2 regions of the Paracoccus sp. AK26 genome follow, and region 2 is predicted to be linked to the other one. Evidence: riboswitches for the same ligand, from Rfam matches in the RefSeq annotation. Region 2 holds a riboswitch; the other holds the start of a gene.

Region 1 (9,059 bases), on a different replicon from region 2:
CCACCGGCGGCAATATCGAGGGCAGCGTCTTCGCCGACCGCTTCCACGGCCTTAGCGAGTTGCACTTCACCGGACTGGGCGAAGGCCGCCTGCCGGGGGACGAGGTTCGGCAGCCCGCGCCCGTTCCTCTGCCCGCCGGGATGCCGCTGCTGCTGTCGGGCTTCGGCCTGCTGGCCTGGGCGCACCGCCGCAAGCGGGCCTGAGCCACGGCTTCACGGATGCAGAAAGGCCCCGCCATCGGCGGGGCCTTTTGCCGATCTAGGGCTGGTCGGGCGCGATCCGCCAGACCGTGTTCGACAGGTCGTCCGCCACGATCAGCGCGCCGCGCGGATCCAGCGTCACACCCACCGGGCGGCCCCGCGTGTTGCCGGCATCGACCAGAAAGCCCGACACGAAGTCCACGGGATCGCCCGCCGGGCGGCCGTCCCTGAAGGGCACGAAGACCACCTTGTAGCCCACGGGGTCGCTGCGGTTCCAGCTTCCGTGCATCCCCACGAAGGCACCCTCGGCGAAGGCCCCGCCCATCACCGGGTCGGAAAAGGCGACCCCAAGCGCCGCCACATGGGCGCCAAGCGCGTAATCGGGGGTGATGGCCTCGGCCACCAGGCCCGGGTTCTGCGGCTGCGCGCGCGGATCGACGGTCTGGCCCCAATAGCTGAAGGGCCAGCCATAGAAGCCGCCTTCCTGCACCGCTGTCAGATAGTCGGGGACCAGATCCGGCCCGATCTCGTCACGTTCGTTGACCACGGACCAAAGCTGGCCGCTTCCGGGCTGGATCGCCAGGGCGGTCGGGTTGCGCAGGCCGGTGGCATAGGGGCGGTGCGCGCCGGTCTGGGCATCGATCTGCCAGATCATCGCGCGGTCTTCCTCGGCCTCCATGCCCCGTTCGGTGATGTTGCTGTTGGACCCGATGCCCACATACAGGAACCGCCCGTCGGCACTGGCGGTCATGGCCTTGGTCCAGTGGTGGTTGATCGCCTTGGGCAGGTCTGTCAGCGTCACGGGCGGGCCGCTGGCCTGGGTCTGCCCCTCGGTATAGTCGAAGCGGACCACGGCGTCCTGGTTGGCCACGTAGATGAAGTTCCCGATCTGCGCCAGGCCATAGGGCGAGTTCAGCCCATCGGCAAAAACCCCCTGCATCTCGTAGGCACCGTCGCCATCGGCGTCGCGCAGCAGGGTCAGGCGGTTGCCGCCGCTGACCGGGCTTTTGCCAAGCGCCTTGATGAAGCCCGCGATGATGTCCTTGGGCCGCAGGGCGGGCGCGCCCTGGCCCTTGCCCTCGGCCACCAGGATGTCGCCGTTGGGCAAGACCAGCGTCTGGCGCGGGATCGCCAGGTCGGTGGCGATGGGCGTGATCGTATAACCCTCGGGCACGGTGGGCAGGTCGTCGCCCCACATCGCGGGGCGCGGGATCACCATGTCGGGCAGAAGCCCGCGCCGGGGCTCGGGCAGGCGGACCTCGGTGCCCTGGGTCACAACCTCTTGCGCCGTGGCCGAAAGCGGCAGCGCCGCCAGGGCCGAGATCATCAGGATGCCGCGCATCATGCCCACCTCTTGCTGTGAAAACCGCTGAAACCCACCCAGGACGCCAGAAGCGCCAGCAGGGCGGAAACGCCGGACAGCCACAGGGCCTCGGGCATGATGGCCCAGGCGTCCTTGGAATGGGCCAGGGCGTTGACGAAGCCCAGGACCCACATGGCCAGGACCAGGACGAAATAGACCAGCCGTTTCCGGTCGCCCCGGTTGGCGCGCGGGAACAGCGCGATCAGCGCCCACAGCAGGACAAAGCCGCCAACCAGCAGCCCGCCTGCGTTCAGCCATTGGGCGAAGTTCGACCACTGGATCTGGAAGCTGCGGGCATAGGCGATGTCGCTGGCCAGCGTTCCCAGGAACAGCGGGAACGGGAAGGACAGCAGGATGGCGTGAAGCGGGTGCAGCGACCTGCGCGGCAGGTCTGCGTCAAGGGCGACCACGGCGTTTCCTTTCGGTGAAAGCGGGCTGGTCCGAGAGGCCGGGCAGCGAAACCATATCTTCGCCAACGCGTGGATCGGCCAGATGTTTCACGCCTGCGTTGCAAAAAGGGGATGCAAGACCCCTCTGGACCTTCGCCCTGGGGGCGGCTAGCCTGCGGGCAACACTATCCGTTGGGGCGTCCCGTCGCGGGGCTGAGAGGTGCATTGCGCACCGACCCATCGAACCTGATCCGGGTCATGCCGGCGGAGGGAACGGATAGGCAGGCAGTGCCGCCCGTTGCCGCACGTCGTCTGCCGACTCCACCCCTGTCCATGACCCGCCACGCGGAACAAGGAAGGGGGCATATGACACCGACCGTCTTGACCATCGCCGGATCCGACAGCGGCGGGGGCGCAGGCCTCCAGGCGGATCTGAAGACCGTCTCGGCCCTTGGCTGCTATGGCGCCAGCGTCGTCACGGCGGTGACGGCGCAGAACACCCGCGCGGTGACCGCCGTCCACCCGCTGCCGCCCGACCTGATCGCCGCGCAGATCCGGGCTGTCCTGGACGACATCGCGGTCCATGCCGTCAAGATCGGCATGGTCGGATCGCCCGAGGCGACCCGCGCCGTGGCGGACGCCCTGCGCGACTGCGCCGTCCCCATCGTGCTGGACCCGGTGATGATCGCCAAGTCGGGCGACGTGCTGGCCGGCCAAGCATCCATCGCCGCCCTTGTCCGCGACCTGCTGCCCCTGGCCCATGTCCTGACGCCCAACCTGCCCGAGGCCGCGCGGCTGCTGGGCGACCAGCCGGCCGAGACCGAGGCCGCGGCCCTGGTGCAGGGCATGGCCCTGCGGGCGCTTGGACCGCAGCACGTGCTGATGAAGGGGGGGCACGCCAGCGGTGCCCATTGCACCGACATCCTGATCGGCCCCGGCGGCTCCGCCCGCTTCACCGCGCCCCGGATCGGCACGCGGAACACGCATGGGACGGGCTGCACCCTGTCATCGGCCATCGCGGCGGGGCTGGCTCAGGGGCTGCCCGTGGCGGATGCCGTGGGGCGGGCGCATGGCTGGCTGCACGGGGCGATCCGGGCCGCGGACGATCTGGCGATCGGCGGGGGCAACGGGCCGGTGCATCATTTCCACGCGCTCTGGCCCCGCCGCGCGGGGGCCGCCGCATGAGCGTCACGGTCATCGGCGGGGGCGTGATGGGCCTTTGCGTCGCCACGGAACTGCAAGGGCGCGGCATCTCCGTGGCGGTGCGCGACGAAGGCCCCGGCCCGCGGGCCTGTTCCTGGTGGGCGGGCGGGATGCTGGCCCCTTGGTGCGAGGGCGAAAGCGCCGAGGAAGCCGTCACCCGCCACGGCCTGGGTGCCGCCGACTGGTGGCAGGCCCAGGGGGTTCCGGTCGCGCGCAACGGCACGCTGGTCGTCAGCCTGTCGCGCGATGCGGCGGCGCTTGACCGCTTTGCCCGGCGCAGCCGGGGCCACCGGATGCTGGACGCCGAAGGCATCGCCGCGCTTGAGCCCGACCTTGCGGGCCGCTTCGCCCGTGCGCTGTTCTTCGCGGACGAGGCGCATCTGGACCCGCGCCGGGCCCTGGCAATCCTGTCCGACCGTCTGGGGCGGACCGACAGCGTCGCGGGTCAGGTCATCGACTGCCGGGGCCTGTCCGCCCGCGACGCGCTGCGCGACCTGCGCGGCGTGCGCGGAGAGATGGTCGTGATCCGCTGCCCCGAGATCGCGCTGTCACGCCCCGTCCGCCTGCTGCATCCCCGGATGCCGCTTTACGTGGTCCCGCGCGGCGACGGGGTCTTCATGCTGGGCGCGACCATGCTGGAAAGCGACCGGCGCGGCCCGCCCACGGCGCGGGCGGTGCTGGAACTGCTGTCGGCGGGTTTCGCCCTGCATCCCGCCCTGGCCGAGGCCGAGGTGCTGGAACTGGGCGCCGACGCCCGCCCGGCCTTTCCCGACAACCTGCCCCGCATCCGCCGGATGGGGGGCGTCATCCACGCCAACGGCCTTTACCGTCACGGCTTCCTGCTGGCCCCTGCCGTCGCCCGCATGGTGGCCGATCACCTTCAACACCAGACCAGACCGGAGTTCATGGATGCGGATCACGATTAACGGCACCCCGCAGGACAGCAGCGCCGCCACCCTGGCCCAAGCCCTGGCCGAGGCCGGCCTGACCGGCCGCATCGCCACCGCGCTGAACGGCCACTTCGTCCCCGCCACCTTGCGCGAAACCACGCCCCTCCGCGACGGCGACGCGATCGAGGCGCTTGCGCCCATGCAGGGGGGCTGACCGATGCCCGTCTTCTACGGCACCACCGTCGACAGCGCGCTGATGCTGGGCACGGCGGGATATCCCTCGCCCAAGGTGCTGGCCGACGCCTTCGCCCGGTCGGGCGCGGGCGTGGCCACCGTGTCGCTGCGCCGCGAAAGCGGCGGCGGGCAGGATTTCTGGGCGCTGATCCAGTCGCTGGGCGTGACCCTGCTGCCCAACACCGCAGGCTGCCACACCGCGCGCGAGGCCGTGACGACCGCCCGGATGGCCCGCGAGGTCTTCGGCACCGACTGGATCAAGCTGGAGGTGATCGGCAACACCGACACATTGCAACCCGATGTCTTCGGCCTGGTCGAGGCCGCGCGGATCCTGTCCGCCGAGGGCTTCAAGGTCTTTCCCTATTGCACCGAGGATCTGGTGGTCTGCGAACGCCTGCTGGAGGCGGGCTGCCAAGTGCTGATGCCCTGGGGCGCGCCCATCGGGTCGGGCCTGGGGCTGAACAACCCGCATGGGCTGCGGGCGCTGCGGGCGGCATTTCCCGACGTGGCCCTGGTCATCGATGCGGGCATAGGCCTGCCCAGCCATGCCGCTGCGGCGATGGAGATGGGCTTTGACGCGGTGCTGCTGAACAGCGCCGTGGCCCGCGCAGGCGATCCCGCCGCGATGGCCGGTGCCATGGCCGCCGCCATCCGCGCCGGGCGCGAAGCCTGCCTGGCCGACCCGATGGAGCGGACCGACATGGCCGTCCCCTCGACCCCCGTGATCGGAAGGGCCTTCCTGTGACGCTGCCGCGCTTCTATCCCGTGCTGGACAGCGCCGACTGGATCGCCCGCGTCCTGCCGCTGGGCGTCAGGCTGGTTCAGCTTCGCGCCAAGGACCGGCCCGAAGGCGACCTGCGCGACCAGATCGCCCGCGCCCGGGACCTGTGCCGCAAGCACGGCGCGATCCTGGTCGTCAACGACCACTGGCGGCTGGCGATCGACCTGGGCTGCGACTTCGTCCACCTGGGGCAAGAGGATCTGGACAGGGCCGACCTGCCCGCGATCCGCGCCGCCGGGCTGCGAATGGGGATCTCGACCCATGACGAGGCTGAACTGGACCGCGCCCTGGACTGCCGCCCCGATTACGTGGCGCTTGGGCCGGTCTGGCCGACGATCCTGAAGCAGATGAAATGGCACAGCCAAGGCGTCGAGAAGCTGACCCGGTGGAAGGCGCGGATCGGGGACCTGCCGCTTTGCGCCATCGGCGGGCTGACGCCGCACCGCGCCCGGCTGGCCATCGCGGCAGGCGCGGACGTGGTGGCCGCCGTGACCGACATCACCCTGAACCCCGACCCCGACGCGCGGGTCCGCGAATGGCTGGACATCGCATGAGATATGCCCGCCAGGCCGTCCTGCCGCAGATCGGGGACGCGGGCCAGGCCCGGCTTGCCGCGGCCCATGTGCTGGTGGTCGGCGCGGGCGCCCTGGGCATCCCTGTGCTGCAATACCTGGTGGGCGCGGGCGTCGGCCGCATCACCCTTGTCGATCCCGACCGGGCCGAGGTTTCCAACCTGCACCGCCAGCCGATCTATGGCCGACACATCGGCCAGCCCAAGGCGCTGGCCGCCGCCCTGGAAATGGCCGCGCTGAACCCCGACACGACCGTCGCGCCACTTGTCGCGCGGCTGGACCCGGCCAATGCGCCGGACCTGGTGGCGCCCGCCGACGTGGTCATGGATTGCGCCGACAGCTTTGCCGCGACCTATGCCATGTCGGATGCCTGCCTGGGCGCGAAACGCCCGCTGATCGCGGCATCCGTCCTGCGGATCGAGGGCTTCGCGGGCGGCTTTTGCGGCACCGCGCCCTCGGTCCGGGCGGTGTTCCCGGATCTGCCGGCGCAGGCGGGCAATTGCGCCACGGCGGGGGTGATGGGTCCGATGGCGGGGCTGATCGGCGCGTTGCAGGCGCAGATGGCGCTTGCGGTGCTGCTGGGGCTGCGCCCCTCGCCCCTGGGGCAGATGATCCGCTTTGACGGCCTGCGCCCGGCCAGCTTCCGCTTTGACGGCGCGCCGGAACCCGCCACCGGCCACCGCTTCATCGCCACAAGCCAGCTGCGCCCCGGCGACCTGGCCGTGGATCTGCGCGGCCCCGACGAGGCCCCGCATCCCTTCGTTCCGCACGCCTTGCGCCAGCCCGACGGCCTGCGTCCCGCCGAGGGCCAGCGGGTCGTCCTGGCCTGCCGGTCAGGGCTGCGCGCCTGGACCGCCGCCGACCGCCTGCGCCAGCACTGGCCGGGCGAGATTGCCCTGATCGCCCTTGGAGACCCCGCATGAAACCCCTTGCCCTGACCCTTGGCCTGCTGTCCGGCGGGCCCGCCGCCGCCCAGGATCTGTCGCTGATGCTGGACTGGTTCGTGAACCCCGACCACGCGCCCATCATCGTGGCGCAGGAACTGGGCTTCTTTGCCGATGCCGGTCTGACGGTCGATATCGCCGCCCCCGCCGATCCGGCGGATCCGCCGCGGATGCTGGCCTCGGGACAGGTGGATCTGGCGGTGGGATATCAGCCGCAACTGCATCTGCAGGTCCACGAGGGCCTGCCCCTGACCCGCGTCGCCACCCTTGTCGCCACGCCGCTGAACTGCCTGACGGTGATGGCCGACGGGCCGGTGCAGGGGGTCGCCGACCTGAAGGGCCGCAAGGTCGGCTATTCCGTGCCGGGCATGGAAACGGCGCTGATGGGCGCGATGCTGGACCGCGCCGGCCTGACGCTGGACGACGTGGAACTGGTCAATGTGGGCTGGTCGCTGTCGCCCGCGCTGATGTCGGGCCAGGTGGACGCCACCCTTGGCGGTTTCCGCAATTTCGAATTGACGCAGATGCGGCTGGAAGGGGCCGAGGGCCGCTGCCTGTTCGTCGAGGAACAGGGCATCCCCGCCTATGACGAACTGATCCTGCTGGCCAATCCGCAGACGATGGACCCCGACGCCACCGCCCGCTTCGTTGCCGCGATGGAACGGGGCGCGCATTACATCCTGAACCACCCCGAAAAGGCCTGGCAGGTCTTCCGCGAGGCCCATCCCGACCTGGACGACGAATTGAACCGCCAGGCCTGGGCCGACACGCTGCCGCGCTTTTCCCAAAGCCCCGGCGCGGTCGATCACGCCCGCTATGCCCGGTTCGAGGCCTTTCTGCGCGACGCGGGCCTGATCGACACCGTGCTGCCCGTCGGGGCCCTGGCCACGGATCCGGGCGCATGAGCTATGGCACCTGCTTTCCCCTCTGGCGTGCGGGCGCGCCGGATTGGGACGCCTATGTCCGCGCGCCCTTTGTCACCGCCCTGGCCGATGGCCGCCTGCCGCGCGGGGCCTTCCTGGCCTATCTGGCGCAGGACTACCTGTTCCTTGTCCATTTCGCCCGCGCCTGGTCCCTGGCCGTGACCAAGGCGGGCAGCCTGGCCGAGATACGCGCCTGTTCCGCCACCGTCCATGCCCTGCTGGAGACCGAGATGCGGCTGCACCTGGACCTGTGCGGCCGCGCCGGGATCACCCCGGACGCCCTGGCCGCCACCGCCGAGGCGCCGCAGAACCTGGCCTATACGCGCTATGTCCTGGAAGCGGGCTATAGCGGCGATTTCCTGGACCTGCTGGCGGCGCTTGCCCCCTGCGTCCTGGGATACGGAGAGATCGGCGCCCGGCTTCTGGCCGGACCCCATGCGCCCGATTACGCGGACTGGATCGCCACCTATGGCGGGCCGGATTATCAGGCGCTGTGCCACGGCACCGCTGCGCTGATCGACAATGCGGTGGAAAGCCGGCTGGGGGCGGGGGCGCGGGATCTGCCCCGCTGGACGCAGCTGCAGGACCGCTTTTCCACCGCCACCCGGCTGGAAGCGCAGTTCTGGACCCTGGCCGGGTGATCCGCCTTGCCCTGGCCTTCCTGCTGGCCTGGCAACTGGCGGTCTGGGCCTTCGGGATCCCGCGCTTCCTGCTGCCCGGCCCCTTGGCCGTGGGCCGCGCCATGCTGGACGCCCCGGACCTGCTGGCCCGCGCCGCGCTGACCACCCTGGCCGAGATCGCGGCGGGATTCGTCATCGGCGCGGGGCTGGGGGTGGTGCTGGCGCTGCTGATGGGGCTGCTGCCCGCCCTGCGCCGGGCGCTGTTGCCGGCGATGACCTTCAGCCAGACCGTGCCGATCTTCGCCTTTGCGCCGCTTCTGACGCTGTGGCTGGGATACGGCATCGCCCCCAAGATCGCGATCGTCGCGCTGATGGTGTTCTTTCCCGTCGCCTCGAGCTTTGGCGACGGGCTGGCGCGCACGCCCAAGGTGTTTCGCGAACTGGCAGACAGCATGGGCGCCACGCCGCTGGAGGCGATGCGCATCGTGCGCATCCCCGCCGCCCTGCCGGATCTGGCCAGCGGATTGCGGATCGCCGCCGTCTATGCCCCGGCGGCGGCGATCGTGGGCGAATGGGTGGGCGGGTCGCGCGGGCTTGGGGCGGTCATGATCCAGGCAGGTGGGCGCATGAAGATCGACCAGATGTTCGCGGCCCTTGCGGCGACGGTTCTGATCGCGGTGGCCTTCAAGGCCCTGGTATCCCGCCTGGCACTGCGGCTGGAACGTCACGCGGCGGGAGGCTGACCGCCCTTAGCAATAGCGTTCCACGAAGGCCATCTGGTGATCGCCATAGCGGTCGCCCTGGGCAAAGCCCGCGGGCAGGATCCGCTCGATCAGGGCGATGTCGTCCTTGTCCAGCGTCACGCCCTGCCAGTCGCGCAGATGGTCCGCCGTCCGCGTGCCGGGGATCGGGATGATGTGGTCGCCTTGCGCCAGCACCC
Region 2 (9,059 bases):
GGCCGGGCGCTTGGCTGCCTGGGCCATGTGGCGCATCTGCGTCGCACCTGGTCGGGGCCGTTCGAGGCCGAGGGCGCCGTGCCCTTCGAAAGGATCGACCGCAGCGCGCAAGACTGGTTGGACAGCCAGCTTCTGCCGCTGGAGGTCGCGCTGGCCGACCTGCCCATGCTGCGCGCCACGCCGGAAGGCGCAGTGCGCATCCGCAACGGCAACCCTGGCCAGGTGACGGGCGCGGCGGAATGGGGCGATCTGGTCTGGGTCGCGGATGCCAAGGGTCCGGTCTGCATCGGCCGCTATCAGGGCGGGTTGGTGCAGCCGGAACGGGTCTTCAACCTCTAGCCCAGATAGGCGCGCAGCCCCGGCGGCGGGTTGTCCAGCAGCGGCCCGGTCGGCGCTGGCGGATGCGCCACGCCGTCATCCACGAGGATCGTCCACGGCGCGAAGCTGCGGGCGTCGTCGGGGTCATGCGTGACCATCAGCACCGTGGCATCGGTTCGGTCGGCGATGCGGGCCAGCAGGGCCAGCATCTCCCCCTTCAAGGCCGGGCCAAGCGCCGCGAAGGGTTCGTCCAGCAGCAGCACGGGCCGCGCGCGCAGCAGGACGCGCGCCAGGGCCACGCGGCCTTGCTGGCCGCCCGACAGATTGGCGGGGCGGCGGGAGCCCATGCCTTCCAGCCCGACCTCGGCCAGCACCTGCGCCACGCGGGCGCGCTGCGCCTCCGACAGGCGCAGGTCGGGACGCAGGCCAAGGCCCACGTTCTGCCCGACGGTCAGATGCGGGAACAGGTTCTGGTCCTGGAACAGCATCGACACCGGCCGCCGGCCCGGCGGAAGGGCGGTGATATCCTGTCCATTCACGCGGATGCGGCCATGGTCTGGCGCCAGAAACCCCCCGACCAGCGACAACAGCGTGGATTTCCCTGACCCGGACGGGCCGATCACCGCCACCCGCGCGCCTTTGGGGACCGTCAGGTCTGCGGACAAGGCAAAGCTGCCGCGCGTGACGTGGATGCCGTCGAACTCAAGCAAGGCGGCCCCCACGGTCGAAGATCCAGAACAGGCCAAAGCTGATCGCCATCAGCAGCACCGCGCAGGCCGAGGCATCGTCCATGCGATAAGAGTTCATCAGCTGGAACAGTTGCAAGGGCAGGGTCGGCCGGTCGCTTGCAAACAATGTGATCACGCCCAAGTCCCCCATCGCCAGGGCCGCCGCCAGCCCGCCCGCAAAGCCCAGCGGCCGGGCCAGCCGGGGCAGGATCAGATAGCGCAGTCGCGCCAGCCCGCGCAGATCCAGCGAATCGGCCAGCCGCCCGTAATCCCGATGCAGCGTCCGCGTGGCGGGAATCAGCGCCCGCAACCCGAAGGGCAGGGCCATCACCGCATTGATCGCCACCGTCACGGGCAGCGCAAGCGCCTGTGGCAGGAACCAGCCGCGCAGCAGGATGAACAGCCCCGTGCCCAGCACCAGGGGCGAGGCGATCAGCGGCAGCATCCCCGCCGTTTCCACCCATCGCATCCGCCCGCGCGCCAGCGCCAAGGCAAGGGTCAGCGACAAGGCCAGCGCCAGCAGGGCCGAGATCAGCGCCATGACCACCGACCGCCCGGCCGCCTGCCATACCTCGGGCGGCAGGTCGGGGATCTGCGGCAGCCCGCGTGCGATCACGGCAGTCATGGGCCAGATCAGGAAGCCCGCGGCCATTGTGATCACAGCCATGTCGCTGATCCGGTTCCATCCGCCGGGCGCGGCGGGCATGTGGTCCGTATCCAGCCCCGCGCCGAAACCCGCCGGAACCGCGATCCACCGCGCCAGGGCCATCGCCGCCACGCAGATGCCGATCTGCACCAGCCCCAGGCTAGCCGCCCGCCCCAAGTCGAAGTCGAAGCGGAAGGCCTGGTAGATTGCCAGTTCCACCGTGGTCGCGCGCGGCCCCCCGCCAAGGGCCAAGGCCACGGTGAAGCTGGTCAGGCAGACCAGGAACACCGCCAGCCAGACGCCGGGCAGCACCGCCCGCAGCATCGGCCGTTCCAGATGCCGCGCCACGTCGCGGGGGCCAAAGCCCAGCGACGCGGCCAGCCGGAAGCGTTCGGCGGGGATGGCCTGCCAGCCTTGCAGGATCAGCCGCACGGACAGGGGCAGGTTGAAGAACACATGCGCCAGGATCACGCCCTGCCAGCCATAGATCGAAACCTCGGGCAGGCCCGCTAGGCGCAGGGCCTCGTTGATCGCGCCGTTGCGGCCAAAGACCGCGACCAGCCCCATGATCGCCACGATCACCGGCAGGATGAAGGGCGCGCCCAGCAGCGTGACCAGGGCCGATCGCCCCGGAAAACGCCGCCGCGCCAGGGCGCGGGCGACCGGCACGGCCAGCAGCGCCGACAGCGTGGCCGACAATGCCGCCTGCCACAGCGTGAACCAGACCGCGCGCCAGTCCCAGGGACCAAGGCCCGCCAGGCCCTGCGCGGCCCAGGCGACCGCCGCCAGCGTCCCCAGGATCAGCGCCGCCAGCGCCGTTGCGGCAAGCGCGCCCCCGGCCTCGGCCCGGGTCAGCGCGAGAATGCCTGAAGCCATTCGTCAAGTGCCGGCTGGCGCAGGGCTTCTGCCTCGTCCTCGCTATAGAACAGGGTCTTTCCGGGGCGGGGCAGGTCGCGCATCACCTGGGGCCACTGGTCCTGGGGCAGCTTGGCGGGCAGCGACCAGTTGGCCAGCGGAATGGTCGCCTGAAACCCGGGTGTCAGGATCCAGTCCATGAAGGCTTGTGCCAGTTCCGGCTGGTCAGTGGTGCGGACTTGGGCCGCGACCTCGGCCATGAAGTAATGGCCTTCGGGGAAGATCGTGGCCTTCTTGGTCACGTCATCCTCGGCTGCGATGTGATAGGCGGGCGAGGTGGTATAGGACAGGACCATGTCGGCCTCTCCTTCCGTGAACATCCCGTAGGATTCGGACCAGCCCTTGGTCACGGTCAGCACCTTGGGGGCAAGCTTAGCCCAGGCGTCGGGTGCCTGGTCGCCATAGACCGACTTCACCCACAAGAGCAGCGCCAGGCCGCTGACCGAAGACCGCGGATCCTGGATCACGATCTTCAGGTCGTCGGGGGCCTCCAGCAGTTCGGCGAAACTGGCAGGCGGATTTTCCAGCCGGGTTTCGTCATAGACAAAGGCCGTCTCGCCCCAGTTATAGGGCAGGAAGATGTCGTCGGTCCATCCGATCGGCAGCGACAGGCCGGTCGTGTCCTGCCCGTGCGGCGCGAAAAGGCCAGATGCCCGGGCACGGGCGGTCACGTCGGTGTTCAGGCCGAAGACGATGTCGGCCTCGGTCCGTTCGCCCTCCATCAGGATGCGCGACAATTCGTCCCCTGTGACGAAGCGCAGGTCGCAGTTGCAGAAGGCCTCGAACCCTTCCTCGATCTTCGGGCCGGGGCCCCATTCGCTGGTGATGGATTCGCCCGCATAGACGGTCAGGACGGGCTTGTCCTGCGCCATGGCCGGGGCCGCCGCCAGCAGGGCAAGCATCAGGGGCAGTTTCATCGCTGTATCCTTTCCACAAGTGGTTCGAAAGAAAGGACAGCGTCACCTTCCCTCCGCCGGTGTTAGCCGGATCAGGTTCAACGGGTCCGCTTTCGCGTCTCAGCCGGATGGCCCCCCGAGGTGCCTTTGAATGTAGGGATTTCGCAGCAGCCCGCAAGCGGCTAGAAACGCCGCCATGACGAAGGACATGACCGACCAGCCCACGCCGATGATGGCGCAGTATCTGGCGATCCGGGACGCCAATCCCGGCGCCCTGCTGTTCTATCGCATGGGCGATTTCTACGAGATGTTCTTCGACGACGCCGTGGCCGCGGCCGCCGCCCTGGACATCGCGCTGACCAAGCGCGGCACCCATGGGGGCGAACCCATTCCGATGTGCGGCGTGCCGGTCCATGCGGCCGAAGGCTATCTGCTGACGCTGATCCGCAAGGGCTTTCGCGTGGCCATTGCCGAGCAGATGGAGGATCCGGCCGAGGCGAAGAAGCGCGGGTCGAAATCCGTGGTTGCCCGCGACGTGGTGCGGCTGGTGACGCCCGGCACCCTGACCGAGGAATCGCTGCTGGAGGCGCGGCGCCACAACTATCTGGCGGCCTTCGCCCAGGTGCGCGAGGATTGCGCGCTGGCCTGGGTGGATATCTCGACCGGCGTCTTCCAGGTGATGGATTGCGCCCATGCCCGGCTTGCCCCGGAACTGGCGCGCCTTGCGCCCCGCGAATTGCTGGCCTGCGACGGGTCGGGATTGGACGATCTGGCGGCGGATGCGGGGGCGGCGCTGACGGACCTGCACGCAAGCGCCTTCGACAGCGCGGCCGGCGCACGGCGGCTTTGCGCGCTTTACGGCGTGGAGACGCTGGATGGCTTCGGATCGTTCACCCGCGCCGAACTGGCGGCCATGGGCGCCATCGTCGATTACCTGGACCTGACGCAGAAGGGGAAGCTGCCCCTGCTGCGCCCGCCGGTGCGCGAACGGGCGGGCGGGGCGATGGGGATCGACTCGGCGACCCGACGCAACCTGGAACTGACCCAGGCCCTGTCGGGCGGGCGCGAAGGCTCGCTTCTGGCGGCCATCGACCGGACGGTGACGGCTGCGGGCGCGCGGCTGCTGGAACGGCGCATCAGCGCCCCGTCCCGCGACCTGGCGCTGATCCATGCGCGCCATGACGCGGTGGCGATGCTGGTCGATGATCCCCGCCTGACGGGCGATCTGCGAACGGCGCTGTCGCGCGTGCCTGACATGGACCGCGCCTTGTCCCGGTTGGCGCTGGACCGAGGCGGGCCGCGCGATCTGGCGGCGATCCGGGCGGGCCTGGCGCAGGGCGCGGCCATCGCGGCGCGGCTGCCCGTCGATGCCGCGCCGGTGCTGGCGGATGCCGCGCGCGACCTGACGGGGCATGATGACCTGATCCGGCTGCTGGACGATGCGCTGGTGGCCGAACCGCCGCTGCTGGCGCGTGACGGCGGCTTTGTTGCAAGCGGCTATGACGCCGACCTGGACCAGACCCGCCGGTTGCGCGACGAAGGCCGGGGCGTGATCGCCGGGATGCAGGCCGATTATGCGGCGCTTGCCGGGGTGCAAAGCCTGAAGATCAAGCACAACAACGTGCTGGGCTATTTCATCGAGACAACCGCCACCCATGCCGAACGCATGATGGCCCCGCCGCTGAACGCGACCTTTATCCACCGCCAGACCACCGCCAACCAGATCCGCTTCACCACGGTCGATCTGTCCGAGCTGGAAACGCGCATCCTCAACGCCCGCGACCGCGCGCTGGAGATCGAGCGCGGCATCTTCGACCGCCTGCGCGCCGCCGTGCTGGAACGGGCCGCAGTCATCGCTCAGGCCGCCCGCGCCTTGGCCGAGATCGACCTGGCCGCAGGCTTCGCCGACATCGCCACGGGCGAGGGCTGGACGCGTCCGCTGGTCGATGACAGCCGCGCCTTTGTCATTGAGGGCGGCCGCCACCCGGTCGTGGAACGCGCGCTGAAGCGCAAGGCGGAAAGCTTCGTCGCCAATGACTGCGCGCTGACCGAGGGCCAGACCCCGGCGATCTGGCTGCTGACCGGCCCGAACATGGCGGGCAAGTCCACCTTCCTGCGCCAGAACGCGCTGATCGCCGTGCTGGCCCAGGCGGGGGCCTTCGTGCCCGCCCGTCGCGCCCATATCGGCCTGGTCAGCCAGTTGTTCAGCCGCGTGGGCGCCGCCGACGACCTGGCGCGGGGCCGGTCCACCTTCATGGTGGAAATGGTGGAAACCGCCGCCATCCTGAATCAGGCCGACGACCGCGCCCTGGTGATCCTGGACGAGATCGGGCGCGGCACCGCAACCTGGGACGGGCTGTCCATCGCCTGGGCTGTAATGGAGCATCTGCACGAGATGAACCGCTGCCGCGCGCTGTTCGCCACCCATTACCACGAGATGACTGCCCTTTCCGCGAAATTGGACGGCGTGGAAAACGCCACCGTCACGGTGCGGGAATGGGAAGGCGAGGTGATCTTCCTCCACGAGGTCAGGAAGGGTGCCGCCGACCGCAGCTATGGCGTGCAGGTGGCGCGGCTGGCGGGGCTTCCGGCATCCGTCGTGGACCGCGCCCGCGCCGTGCTGGACGCGCTGGAATCGGGTGAACGCGAGGGCGCGGCCCGCCCCGCCGCCCTGATCGACGACCTGCCCCTGTTCCGCGCCGCGCCGCCCGCGCCTGTTGCGCCCAAGGCCAAGGAAAGCCCGCTTGAGGCGCGGATGAAGGACATCCATCCCGACGCCCTGTCCCCGCGCGAGGCGTTGGACCTGATCTATGAACTGAAAGCCCTGAGCAAGGAAACCGCATGAGCTTCAACACCTTCGGCCGCGTGTTCCGGTTCACCACATGGGGCGAAAGCCATGGTCCCGCCCTTGGCGCCACCGTCGATGGCGTGCCCCCCGGCGTGGCCATGGACGAAGCCTATATTCAGCAATTCCTGGACCGCCGCCGTCCCGGCACCTCGAAGCACACCACCCAACGACGTGAAGCCGACCAGGTCCGCATCCTGTCCGGCGTCTTCGAGGGCCGCACCACCGGCACGCCGATCCAGCTGATGATCGAGAACACCGACCAGCGGTCCAAGGATTACGGAGAGATCGCGCAGGCCTTCCGCCCCGGCCATGCCGATATCACCTATCACCTGAAATACGGCCATCGCGACTATCGCGGCGGCGGCAGGTCAAGCGCGCGCGAAACGGCGGCCCGGGTGGCGGCCGGGGGCGTGGCGCAGGCGGTGCTGCGCGACCTTCTGCCCGACCTGCGGATCACCGGATACATGGTGCAGATGGGAACGCTGCACCTGGATCGGGAGCGCTTCGACCCAACCGCCATCGACGACAACCCCTTCTTCCTGCCCGACGCGGCGGCCGTGGACCGGTGGTCCGACTACCTCGACACGATCCGCAAGGCGCAGGACAGCGTCGGCGCCGCCATCGAGGTTCTGGTCGAAGGCTGCCCGCCTGGCCTTGGCGCACCGGTCTATGCCAAGCTGGATACCGATCTTGCCGCCGCGATGATGTCGATCAACGCCGTGAAAGGCGTCGAGATCGGCGAAGGGATGGCGGCGGCCGCCCTGACCGGAACCGACAATGCCGACGAGATCCGCATGGGCCAGGACGGGCCGGTCTATCTGTCCAACCACGCGGGCGGCATCCTGGGCGGCATCAGCACCGGCCAGCCGATCGTGGTCCGCTTTGCGGTCAAGCCGACCAGTTCCATCACCACGCCGCGCCGCACCATCGACCGGCACGGGCAGGAAATCGACCTGATCACCAAGGGCCGCCACGACCCCTGCGTGGGGATTCGCGCAGTCCCCGTGGCCGAGGCGATGGCGGCCTGCGTCATCCTGGACCATCTGCTGATGGACCGGGCGCAGACCGGGGGCCAGCGGGGTCTGATCGGCGAATTGCCGCAAAACTGAACCCAAAACGTCACAAATCTACGGCGTGTCATAAAAGGGTCATGTTTCTTTCGCACAAGCGTCACCCGTGGCGCTTAGGTCACGCACAGCCCCCGACTGGGCGTGAAGTAACAGGAGAGATCCATGTCCACAGTGAAATTCACCGTCTCGGCCCTGGCCGTGATCGCCGCCTCGGCCAGTGCCGCTGCCGCCCGCGATCAGGTCCAGGTATCCGGTTCGTCCACCGTGCTGCCCTATTCCACCATCGTGGCCGAGGTCTTCGGCGAGAACATGGACTTCCCCGTTCCGGTCGTGGAATCCGGCGGCACCGGCAGCGGGCTGCAGAAGTTCTGCGAAGGCGTGGGCGAGAACACCATCGACATCGCCAATGCCAGCCGCCCCATGCGCGACGCGGAACGCGAGACCTGCAACGCCAACGGCGTGACCGACATCATGGAAGTCCGCATCGGCTATGACGGCATCGTGTTCGCCAACGCGTCCAGCGGCCCCGACTTCGCCTATACCCCCGCCGACTGGTTCAACGCCCTGTCCGCGAAGGTGGTCAAGGACGGCCAGGTCGTCGACAACACCGCCGCCAACTGGAACGAGGTGAACCCGGATCTGCCGGAGCAGGAAATCCTGGCCTTCATTCCCGGCACCAAGCACGGCACCCGCGAAGTCTTCGAGGAAAAGGTCATCCTGGCCGGCTGCGAGGAGTCGGGCGCCATGGAAGCCTTTGTCGCATCCGGCATGGACGAAGACGCGGCCGAGGAAGCCTGCATGACGCTGCGCACCGACGGCCGGGCCGTGGACATCGACGGCGATTATACCGAAACGCTGGCACGTATCGAAAGCTCGCCCAACGGGATCGGCGTCTTCGGTCTGTCCTTCTATGAAAACAACACCGACAAGCTGAAGGTCGGCACGATCTCGGGCGTCTCGCCCTCGACCGAAACGATCGCCTCGGGCGAATATCCGGTGTCGCGCCCGCTGTTCTTCTATGTGAAGAAGGCCCATATCGACGTGATCCCCGGCCTGAAGGAATTCGTCGAGTTCTTCGTGGCTGACGAGATCGCCGGCCCCGACGGCCCGCTGGCCGAATACGGCCTGGTGTCGGACCCGGAACTGGCCGCGACCCAGGAAGCCGTCGCCAACGAGACGGTGATGCAGTAACAGGCAGGCGGGCGGCAGGAAGAACCTGCCGCCTTCCGCTTTTCCCGTTCCTTGAAGGACCGCCCGAATGCCATTGTCATGGGCCATTTTTGCAAGTTTCCTGCTGGCGGCAGCCGGTTACATCATTGGCCGCAGCCGGGCCTTTGCCTCGGCCGGTCCTGATGTCCGCAAGCTGCACAGCCGCCCCACCTATCACGGCTACAGCGTCGCGCTGACCGCGTTGTTCCCGCCTCTGGCGGTGCTGGCTTTGGCGGGCCTGCTGCGCATGGCCGGTGTCCTGTCGGCCGAAGCCGGGCCGGTGGTGGGTCTTCTGGCCCTGGGGGCGGGGGTAGTCGGGCTGGGCCTGGGCGTCACCCGGATCGGGCAGCAGTTCCAGGCCCGCAACGCAGTCGAGCGGATGGTCCTGGGCCTTCTGATGCTGTGTTCGCTGATCGCCATCGTGACCAC

The links. Region 2 has a riboswitch for thiamine pyrophosphate ahead of FIU66_RS00495 (thiamine ABC transporter substrate binding subunit). Riboswitches for the same ligand answer to the same signal wherever they lie in the genome.
Region 1: another riboswitch for thiamine pyrophosphate. It lies ahead of thiD (bifunctional hydroxymethylpyrimidine kinase/phosphomethylpyrimidine kinase); the one in region 2 lies ahead of FIU66_RS00495 (thiamine ABC transporter substrate binding subunit).

Annotation. Positions count from the first base shown of each region.
Region 1 is NZ_CP041042.1:37,618-46,676, forward strand. Features, by position in the region: gene FIU66_RS14090 (collagen-binding domain-containing protein) at 1-203, shown strand, start outside; gene FIU66_RS14095 (sorbosone dehydrogenase family protein) at 259-1,545, opposite strand; gene FIU66_RS18195 (DUF2231 domain-containing protein) at 1,542-1,973, opposite strand; TPP riboswitch at 2,136-2,242, shown strand; gene thiD (bifunctional hydroxymethylpyrimidine kinase/phosphomethylpyrimidine kinase) at 2,319-3,137, shown strand; gene FIU66_RS14105 (FAD-dependent oxidoreductase) at 3,134-4,081, shown strand; gene thiS (sulfur carrier protein ThiS) at 4,065-4,259, shown strand; gene FIU66_RS14115 (thiazole synthase) at 4,263-5,024, shown strand; gene FIU66_RS14120 (thiamine phosphate synthase) at 5,021-5,614, shown strand; gene FIU66_RS14125 (HesA/MoeB/ThiF family protein) at 5,611-6,555, shown strand; gene FIU66_RS14130 (ABC transporter substrate-binding protein) at 6,552-7,481, shown strand; gene FIU66_RS14135 (TenA family protein) at 7,478-8,140, shown strand; gene FIU66_RS14140 (ABC transporter permease) at 8,137-8,862, shown strand; gene FIU66_RS14145 (aldo/keto reductase) at 8,869-9,059, opposite strand, start outside.
Region 2 is NZ_CP041041.1:108,146-117,204, forward strand. Features, by position in the region: gene truB (tRNA pseudouridine(55) synthase TruB) at 1-339, shown strand, start outside; gene thiQ (thiamine ABC transporter ATP-binding protein) at 336-1,028, opposite strand; gene FIU66_RS00490 (thiamine/thiamine pyrophosphate ABC transporter permease ThiP) at 1,021-2,568, opposite strand; gene FIU66_RS00495 (thiamine ABC transporter substrate binding subunit) at 2,544-3,524, opposite strand; TPP riboswitch at 3,556-3,652, opposite strand; gene mutS (DNA mismatch repair protein MutS) at 3,712-6,348, shown strand; gene aroC (chorismate synthase) at 6,345-7,460, shown strand; gene FIU66_RS00510 (substrate-binding domain-containing protein) at 7,584-8,612, shown strand; gene pstC (phosphate ABC transporter permease subunit PstC) at 8,680-9,059, shown strand, end outside.